Linked DNA regions of Hydrogenophaga sp. SL48. The main gene of each other region encodes a partner of the protein of the gene in region 2 in a complex. Links are inferred from orthologs where the notes say so. Each region holds a gene or a part of one and is shown on either strand. Other genes may lie near its edges. The genes, in order: mrdA and rodA.

What was found.
Region 1: the proteins of rodA (region 2) and mrdA are in contact, whole or in part, in a crystal structure (PDB 6PL5), measured with the Thermus thermophilus proteins. The link is inferred for Hydrogenophaga sp. SL48 from one-to-one orthologs. Residues at the interface, in WP_223903423.1 of Thermus thermophilus: Phe161, Val165, Phe168, Val169, Leu172, Pro198, Tyr199, Glu202, Tyr211, Arg212, Asp213, Gln220, Val221, Gln223, Ser224, Ile226, Ala227, Ile228, Gly229, Ser230, Gly266, Phe267, Val270, Leu274, Tyr277, Gly278, Leu281, Phe285, Leu289, Arg297; in WP_223903432.1 of Thermus thermophilus: Arg4, Ile5, His6, Leu8, Ala9, Phe12, Ala15, Leu16, Leu19, Gly20, Arg22, Ala23, Trp24, Leu26, Gln27, Val28, Tyr31, Tyr34, Leu36, Leu43, Thr45, Asp47, Lys156, Gln157, Gly158, Ser160, Val184, Leu201, Glu202.

The regions. Positions count from the first base shown.
Region 1 is NZ_CP063400.1:4,751,627-4,754,919, forward strand. The notes cover bases 125-3,105. They hold mrdA (penicillin-binding protein 2), read right to left. Parts: upstream 2,618-3,105; coding sequence 632-2,617; downstream 125-631. Other genes in these bases: IM738_RS22535 (sulfite exporter TauE/SafE family protein), read left to right, coding at 125-558; mreD (rod shape-determining protein MreD), read right to left, coding at 2,818-3,105. Also shown: more of IM738_RS22535, read left to right, coding at 1-124; more of mreD, read right to left, coding at 3,106-3,293. UniProt on the Escherichia coli protein: Catalyzes cross-linking of the peptidoglycan cell wall. Responsible for the determination of the rod shape of the cell. Is probably required for lateral peptidoglycan synthesis and maintenance of the correct diameter during lateral and centripetal growth.
Region 2 is NZ_CP063400.1:3,756,869-3,760,046, forward strand. What follows is about bases 207-3,072. They hold rodA (rod shape-determining protein RodA), read right to left. Parts: upstream 2,284-3,072; coding sequence 1,129-2,283; downstream 207-1,128. Other genes in these bases: IM738_RS17795 (NAD(P)-dependent oxidoreductase), read right to left, coding at 207-1,006; IM738_RS17805 (YqiA/YcfP family alpha/beta fold hydrolase), read left to right, coding at 2,307-2,939; IM738_RS17810 (ribonuclease catalytic domain-containing protein), read left to right, coding at 2,989-3,072. In the rest of the region: metalloprotease TldD, read right to left, coding at 1-35; more of IM738_RS17795, read right to left, coding at 116-206; more of IM738_RS17810, read left to right, coding at 3,073-3,178. UniProt on the Escherichia coli protein: Peptidoglycan polymerase that is essential for cell wall elongation. Also required for the maintenance of the rod cell shape. Functions probably in conjunction with the penicillin-binding protein 2 (mrdA).

The DNA.
Region 1 (3,293 bases), 990 kb from region 2 along the record:
ATGCCCTGGCGCGCGCTGCTGCCAGCGGCGGCCGTGTGTTTCGCCGGCTCGATGCTGGGTGCGTGGACGGTGACCATCATCTCACCCGATTTCCTGCGCCGCGCGCTGCCGCTGGTGCTGCTCGGTGTGCTGCTCTACACCCTGGCCCGCAAGGACCTGGGTCGGCATCACACACCACACTTCACGGGCCGTCAGGAGGCGATGGCCGCCGCCACGCTGGGCGCCACCATCGGTTTCTACGACGGTTTCTTCGGCCCCGGCACCGGCAGTTTCTTCGTGTTCCTGTTCGTGCGCTGGCTGGGCTACGACTTCCTGCACGCCAGCGCCAGCGCCAAGCTGCTCAACACCACGTCCAACCTGGCGGCGCTGATGCTGTTCGCCTGGAAGGGCCACGTCTGGTGGCATTTCGCACTGGTGATGGCCGTGGCCAACGTGGTCGGCAGCCTGCTCGGCACGCGACTGGCGCTCAAGCACGGCAGCGGCTTCGTGCGCGCGGCGTTCATCGTGGTGGTTAGTGCGTTGATCCTGAAGACGTCTTACGACGCATGGCTGCGGTAGCGTAGCCGACGCGCGATGTCTCAGCGAGGATGCGGTGGAACCGGCTTTGCCGGGCCACTCGCATCGCCCCCTGTCAGGGGGTCGCGCGCAGCGCGGCGGGGGTGCTTTCCTGTGCAGGCGGCCATTGAACCGTGCTGGCCTTGAGCGGCGTGCCGATGGGGGCCGATGCCTCGCCCTTCTGCACCGCGGCCAGATCCTGCGGGTTCGGATACTGGTCCATCAGCAGGAAGTCGAACACCCGGCGCGCGATCGGGGCGGCGCTGGCGGCGCCGAAACCGGCGTTCTCCACCACCACGGCCAGCGCGATGCGCGGTTGTTCCACCGGGGCAAAGGCGATGTAGAGCGAGTGGTCGCGCTGGTGCTCTTCGAGCTTGCGTGCGTCGTAGCGGTCTTTCTGGCCGATGGTCACGGCCTGCGCGGTGCCGGTCTTGCCGCCACTGGTGTAGCCGGCGCCCGCGAACACGCGCGTCGAGGTGCCTTCGGTGGTCACGGCCTGCATCGCGCGCAGCACGACGTTGATGTTCTCGCGCTGGTAACCCATGTCCACCGGCGCCTCCAGCGGCAGCGGCGTGCGTTCACGGGTCAACACGTTTTCGGTCGCCAGCGTCAGATGGGGTTTGTATTTGATGCCGCCATTGGTGAGCGTGGCCAGGGCGTGTGCGACCTGCAGCATGGTGAAGTTGTTGTAGCCCTGACCGATGCCCAGCGAGATGGTCTCGCCCGCGTACCAGCGCTGCTGCTCCGGCCGCTTGTAGTTGGTGCGCTTCCATTCCTGGTTGGGCAGCACGCCACGCACTTCGCCGCGCAGGTCGATGCCGGTGATCTGGCCAAAACCCAGCGGGGCCATGAAGTCGTGCATCGCCTCCACGCCCATGTCGTTGGCCAGCGAGTAGTAGTAGGTGTTGCTCGACTTGACGATGCTGCGGTGCATGTCCACCGCACCCAGGCCGCCGTCGCCGTGGCTGCGGAAGCGGTGGTTGCCGAACATCCAGTAGCCCGGGTCGTTGACGATGGTGGTGGCGCTGCGGGTGCCGGTTTCCAGGGCGCCGAGGGCCATGAAGGGCTTGTAGGTTGAGCCGGGCGGGTAGGTGCCGCGCAAGGCGCGGTTCAGCAGGGGTTTGTCGAGCGACTCGTTGAGCATGCGCCAGTTTTCGACGTCGATGCCCTCGACGAAGAGGTTGGGGTCGAAGGTCGGTTTGCTCACGAAGGCGAGCACCTCGCCGTTGCGCGGGTCGATCGCCACCAGCGCGCCCCGGCGGTCGCCGAACATGTCCTCGACCAGCTTCTGCAGTTTGATGTCGATCGCGAGCACCACCGTGTTGCCAGGCGTGGCGGGGGTGTTGGCGAGTGAGCGCACGGCGCGCCCGCCGGCCGAGGTCTCGACCCGGTCGAAGCCGGTGACGCCGTGCAGCTCGCGTTCGTAATGCTGCTCGGCGCCGAGCTTGCCGATGTACTCCGTGCCACGGTAGTTGGCCTGTTCTTCTTCCGGCCAGTCTTCGATGGACTCCTTTTCGCGCTGGTTGATGCGGCCGATGTAGCCCACGACGTGGCTGGCGATTTCGCCGTACGGGTAGTGCCGGATCAGGCGCGCGCGAACGTCCACACCGGGGAAGCGGTAGCGCTGCACGGTGAAGCGCGCCACCTCGTCGTCGGTGAGGCGCGTGCGGATGGGCAACGAGTCGAAGCTGCGCGACTCTTCCAGCAGCTTGCGAAAGCGGCGCTTGTCGCGCGGCTCGATGTTCACCAGGGTGCCCAGCGCGTCGATGGTGGCGTCAAGGTCCTCGACCTTGGACGGCGTGATCTCCAGCGTGTAGGCGGAGAAATTGGTCGCGAGCACGCGGCCATGGCGGTCCAGGATCTGGCCCCGGTTGGGCACCACCGGCAGCACCGCCGTGCGGTTGCTCTCGGCCTGCGCGTCCAGGTCTTCATGGCGCAGCACCTGCAGGTACACCATGCGCGCGGCCACCAGGCCAAACGCAAACACCACCGCCAGCCCCGCCACCAGCACCCGGGTGCGGAACTGCGCCAGGTCGGCTTCGACGTTGCGAAGTTCAGTCAAAGGACAAGCCCCCACACTCCACCGCTGCGCGGGTCGTTGCCCCCCAAGGGGGTCGTTTCGCCTTGGGGCGGCCCGGCGGAGAAACGTGTCCGGCGCGGGAAGTTTTCACGCCAGGATGCGGTGGAACCGGCTTTGCCGGGCCACTCGCATCGCCCCCCTTGAGGGGGGAGACGCCGAAGGCGGCGCAGGGGGTGTTCCATCTAGAGCGGCCGGTTGTCGTCGGGGTTGGGCGCGCGGCGCTGAGGCGCGAGCAGCATCACGCTGGCCACCGGCCAGAGCGCGGCGTCGATCACCGGCGCCAGCAGGTAAGACCAGCCCGGAAAGGCGCCCCCCGCGATCATGCCGACCAGCAACTCCAGCAGGTGCGCCGCGAAAAACAGCGGCAGCACCTGCACCGCCTGGGTCGGCACGCCGAACCACAGCAGGCGCCGGTGCATGAAGACCGAGGCGTAGCCGAGCACCGTGTAGGCGAGCGCATGCTGGCCCAGCAAGGCGCCCTGGTGCACATCCATGGTCAACCCGAACAGGAAGGCCACGCCCACGCTCACGCGCAGGGGCTGGTGCACGCTCCAGAACACCAGCACCACCGCCAGAAGGTCAGGCACCCAGGCGCCTCGACCCCACAGACCCATGTTCATGACCATGTTCAACAGCAGGGCCACGAACAGGCTGAACC
Region 2 (3,178 bases):
GCGAGGCGGGCAAGGGTGGGTTCGCGAGCAATCATGGGGGCCATTGTATGAAGGGTGGGGTCCACGCGCTGGGCGCGTGGTCTTGGTGACCGGTGAGCCGGGCGCGGCGTGTGGATCAGCGGCCGGTCTGCCGCAGCAGGGGCAGCAAGGCGGCGTCGTCCAGCTCAGCCATGCCCGCCGCGTGGGCCTGGGCGAAGACACCGGCCGCCGCAGCGCCCAGCGGGCCATTGAAGCCCGCCTCTTGCGCTTCCACCACCGCAAGCCGGGTGTCTTTTTCGAGCAGGGTCACGTGGGCGCGCGGCGCGAGGTCGCCTGCGATGGCCCGGCGCATGCGGTCGGATCCGATCCAGCTCTGACCGCTGGACTGCTCGATCACGTCCAGCGTCGTGCCCAGGTCCAGGCCCAGGCGGTCGGCCAGCGCCAGCGCCTCGGCCGCGCCCACGAGGTTGATGCCCGCCAGCAGGTTGTTGACCAGCTTCGTGCGCGCGCCATCACCCACGCGCTCGCCAAGGCGAAACACCTTCGATGACAGCGCGTCCAGCAGGGCGGCGTGGCGCGCCAGCAGCGCCGTCGGCGCGGCCACCATCAGGCTCATGCTGCCGTCGCGCGCCCGGGCCGGGCCGCCGGACATCGGTGCGTCGATGCAGCCGACGCCCCGCTCGGCCAGTACCGAGGCCAGCGCCTCGGTGTCCTGCGGGGAAATGGTGGGGCACAGCATCACCACCTGGCCGGGTTGCAGCGCCGGGCCCGCGCCGTGTTCGCCGAACAACACCTGGTGCGACTGGCTGGCGTCGACCACGCAGACGATCAGCACACCGTCTGTCTTCAATGCCCGGGCAGCGGTGTCAGGCGTGTCGGCGAGATGGGCACCCGCCTCCAGCGCCTGCTGCTGGCGCAAGGGGTCGATGTCGCACACGACCACCGACCAACCCAGTTCACACAGGCGCGCAACCATCGCGCCGCCCATGTTGCCGGCACCGACCACCGCAACCTGGACCGTGGGCAACGGCCCGCGCAGCGGCGGAGTGTGGGGGCCAGCGACCGCAGCGAAGGGCCGCTCCCGAGCGAGGTCAGCCCCCTCGGGGGGCAGCGACCCGCGCAGCGGCGGAGCGTGGGGGTCATCGCCCGTCACGACTGCATCAGCCGCTTGGATTTGGCGATGGACATCAGGATGCCCAGCCCCACACCCATGGTCACCATGGCGGTGCCACCGTAGCTGACGAACGGCAGCGGAACGCCCACCACCGGCAGGATGCCGCTGACCATGCCCATGTTCACAAAGGCGTAGACAAAGATGTTGAGCGTCATGGCCCCGGCGAGCAACCGGGCAAACAGGGTCGGCGCTTCGAGCGCGATGGTCAGCCCGCGCACGATGAGGAAAATGAACGCCAGCATCAGCGCCAGCGTGCCCACCAGCCCGAACTCCTCGGAGAACGCGGCGTAGATGAAGTCGGTGGTGCGCTCGGGGATGAACTCCAGGTGGGTCTGCGTTCCCTGCATGAAGCCCTTGCCCCAGACCCCGCCGGAGCCGATGGCGATCATGCCCTGGATGATGTGAAACCCCTTGCCCAGCGGGTCCTTGGACGGATCGAGCAACGTGCAGACACGCTGGCGCTGGTACTCGTGCAACACCTTCCAGTCCACATCGGGCGCGCACCATTGCGGCTCCATGACGATCAGCACCACGACACCGGCCACAGCAATCAGCACCGGCGGGATGATGAGCTTCCAGCTCAGTCCGGCGAAAAAGATCACCGCCAGGCCCGAGGCCAGCACCAGCAGGGTCGTGCCCAGGTCGGGCTGCTTGAGGATGAGCGCCGCCGGCACCGCCAGCAACAGCGCCGCCACCGCGAAGTCCAGCGGCGACAGCTGCCCCTCGCGACGCTGGAACCACCAGGCCAGCATCAGTGGCATGGCCACCTTCATCAGCTCGCTGGGCTGGATCACGATGCCCACGTTGAGCCAGCGCTGCGCACCCTTCTTCTGGATGCCAAAAAGAAACACCGCGAGCAGCAGAGCCACCCCGAGGGTGTACATGGGCACCGCCAGCGCCATCAGCCGCTGCGGCGGCACCTGGGCCACGAAGAACAGAACGACCGCGGCCAGCATCATGTTGCGGCCGTGGTTGACGAACCGCGTGCCGTGGTCAAAGCCCACCGAGTACATCGTCATCAGGCCCGCGCCCGCCAGAATCAGCACGGCCAGCGCGAGCAGCCCGTCAAACCCCTGAAAGATCGGGGTGATGCGTTGCAAAAGGGTGGGTTTGTCGAATACGGCGGCCATGAGCGCCCGATTATCCTTCGCCCATGACCCGCCCGACCACCCCTCCTCCCGCCACCACCCACCTGCTGTACCTGCATGGCTTTCGTTCGTCGCCCCGGTCGGCCAAGGCGCAGCAGGTCGCGGCCCGGGTGGCCGAACGGCACCCGGGGGTGGTCTGGTGCTGTCCGCAACTGCCGCCCTCGCCCCGCGAGGCCGCGCAGGGGCTGCAGCAATGGGTCGCCGGCTGGCCACGTGAGGGCATGGCGGTGGTCGGCTCTTCGCTGGGCGGGTTTTACGCGCGCTGGCTGGCGCTGCAGACGGGTTGCCGGGCCGCCCTGCTCAACCCGGCGGCGTTTCCGCAGCGTGACCTGGCGCGCCACATCGGCGAGCACAGCGCCTGGCACGACCCCGGACAGCGCTTCTATTTCCAGCTGGCGTTCGTGGACGAGCTGTCGGCGCTGGCGGCCGACATCAACCGCCTGCGCCCCCTGTCGCCGACCACGCCGCAGAACCTGTATGCCATCGTCTCGCGGGACGACGAGGTGCTCGACTGGCGCGAGATGCTCGATTTCTGTGCCGGCGGCGACGTGAAGCTGCTGCCGGGCGGAGATCACGCGATCAGTGATTTCGATCGGCACATCGACGGGCTGTTTGACTTTCTGAACCTGAAAGACTGACACCTCTGGACGGCGGGTCGGTCCTCGGGTCCATGGGACAATCCTGCCCATGCACATCCTGTTTGATGAAGCCGGCAAATTGATGACCGGTCGCCTCATGTCCGAGGCGGAAAGCTCCATGCAAGTGGAGCTGGACACGGGCAAGCGCCTCAAGGTCAAGGCCGCGAACGCCCTGTTGCGCTTCGAGAAGCCCGCGCCCGCCCAGCTCATGCCCGCCGCGACCGCGCTGGCCGGAACCA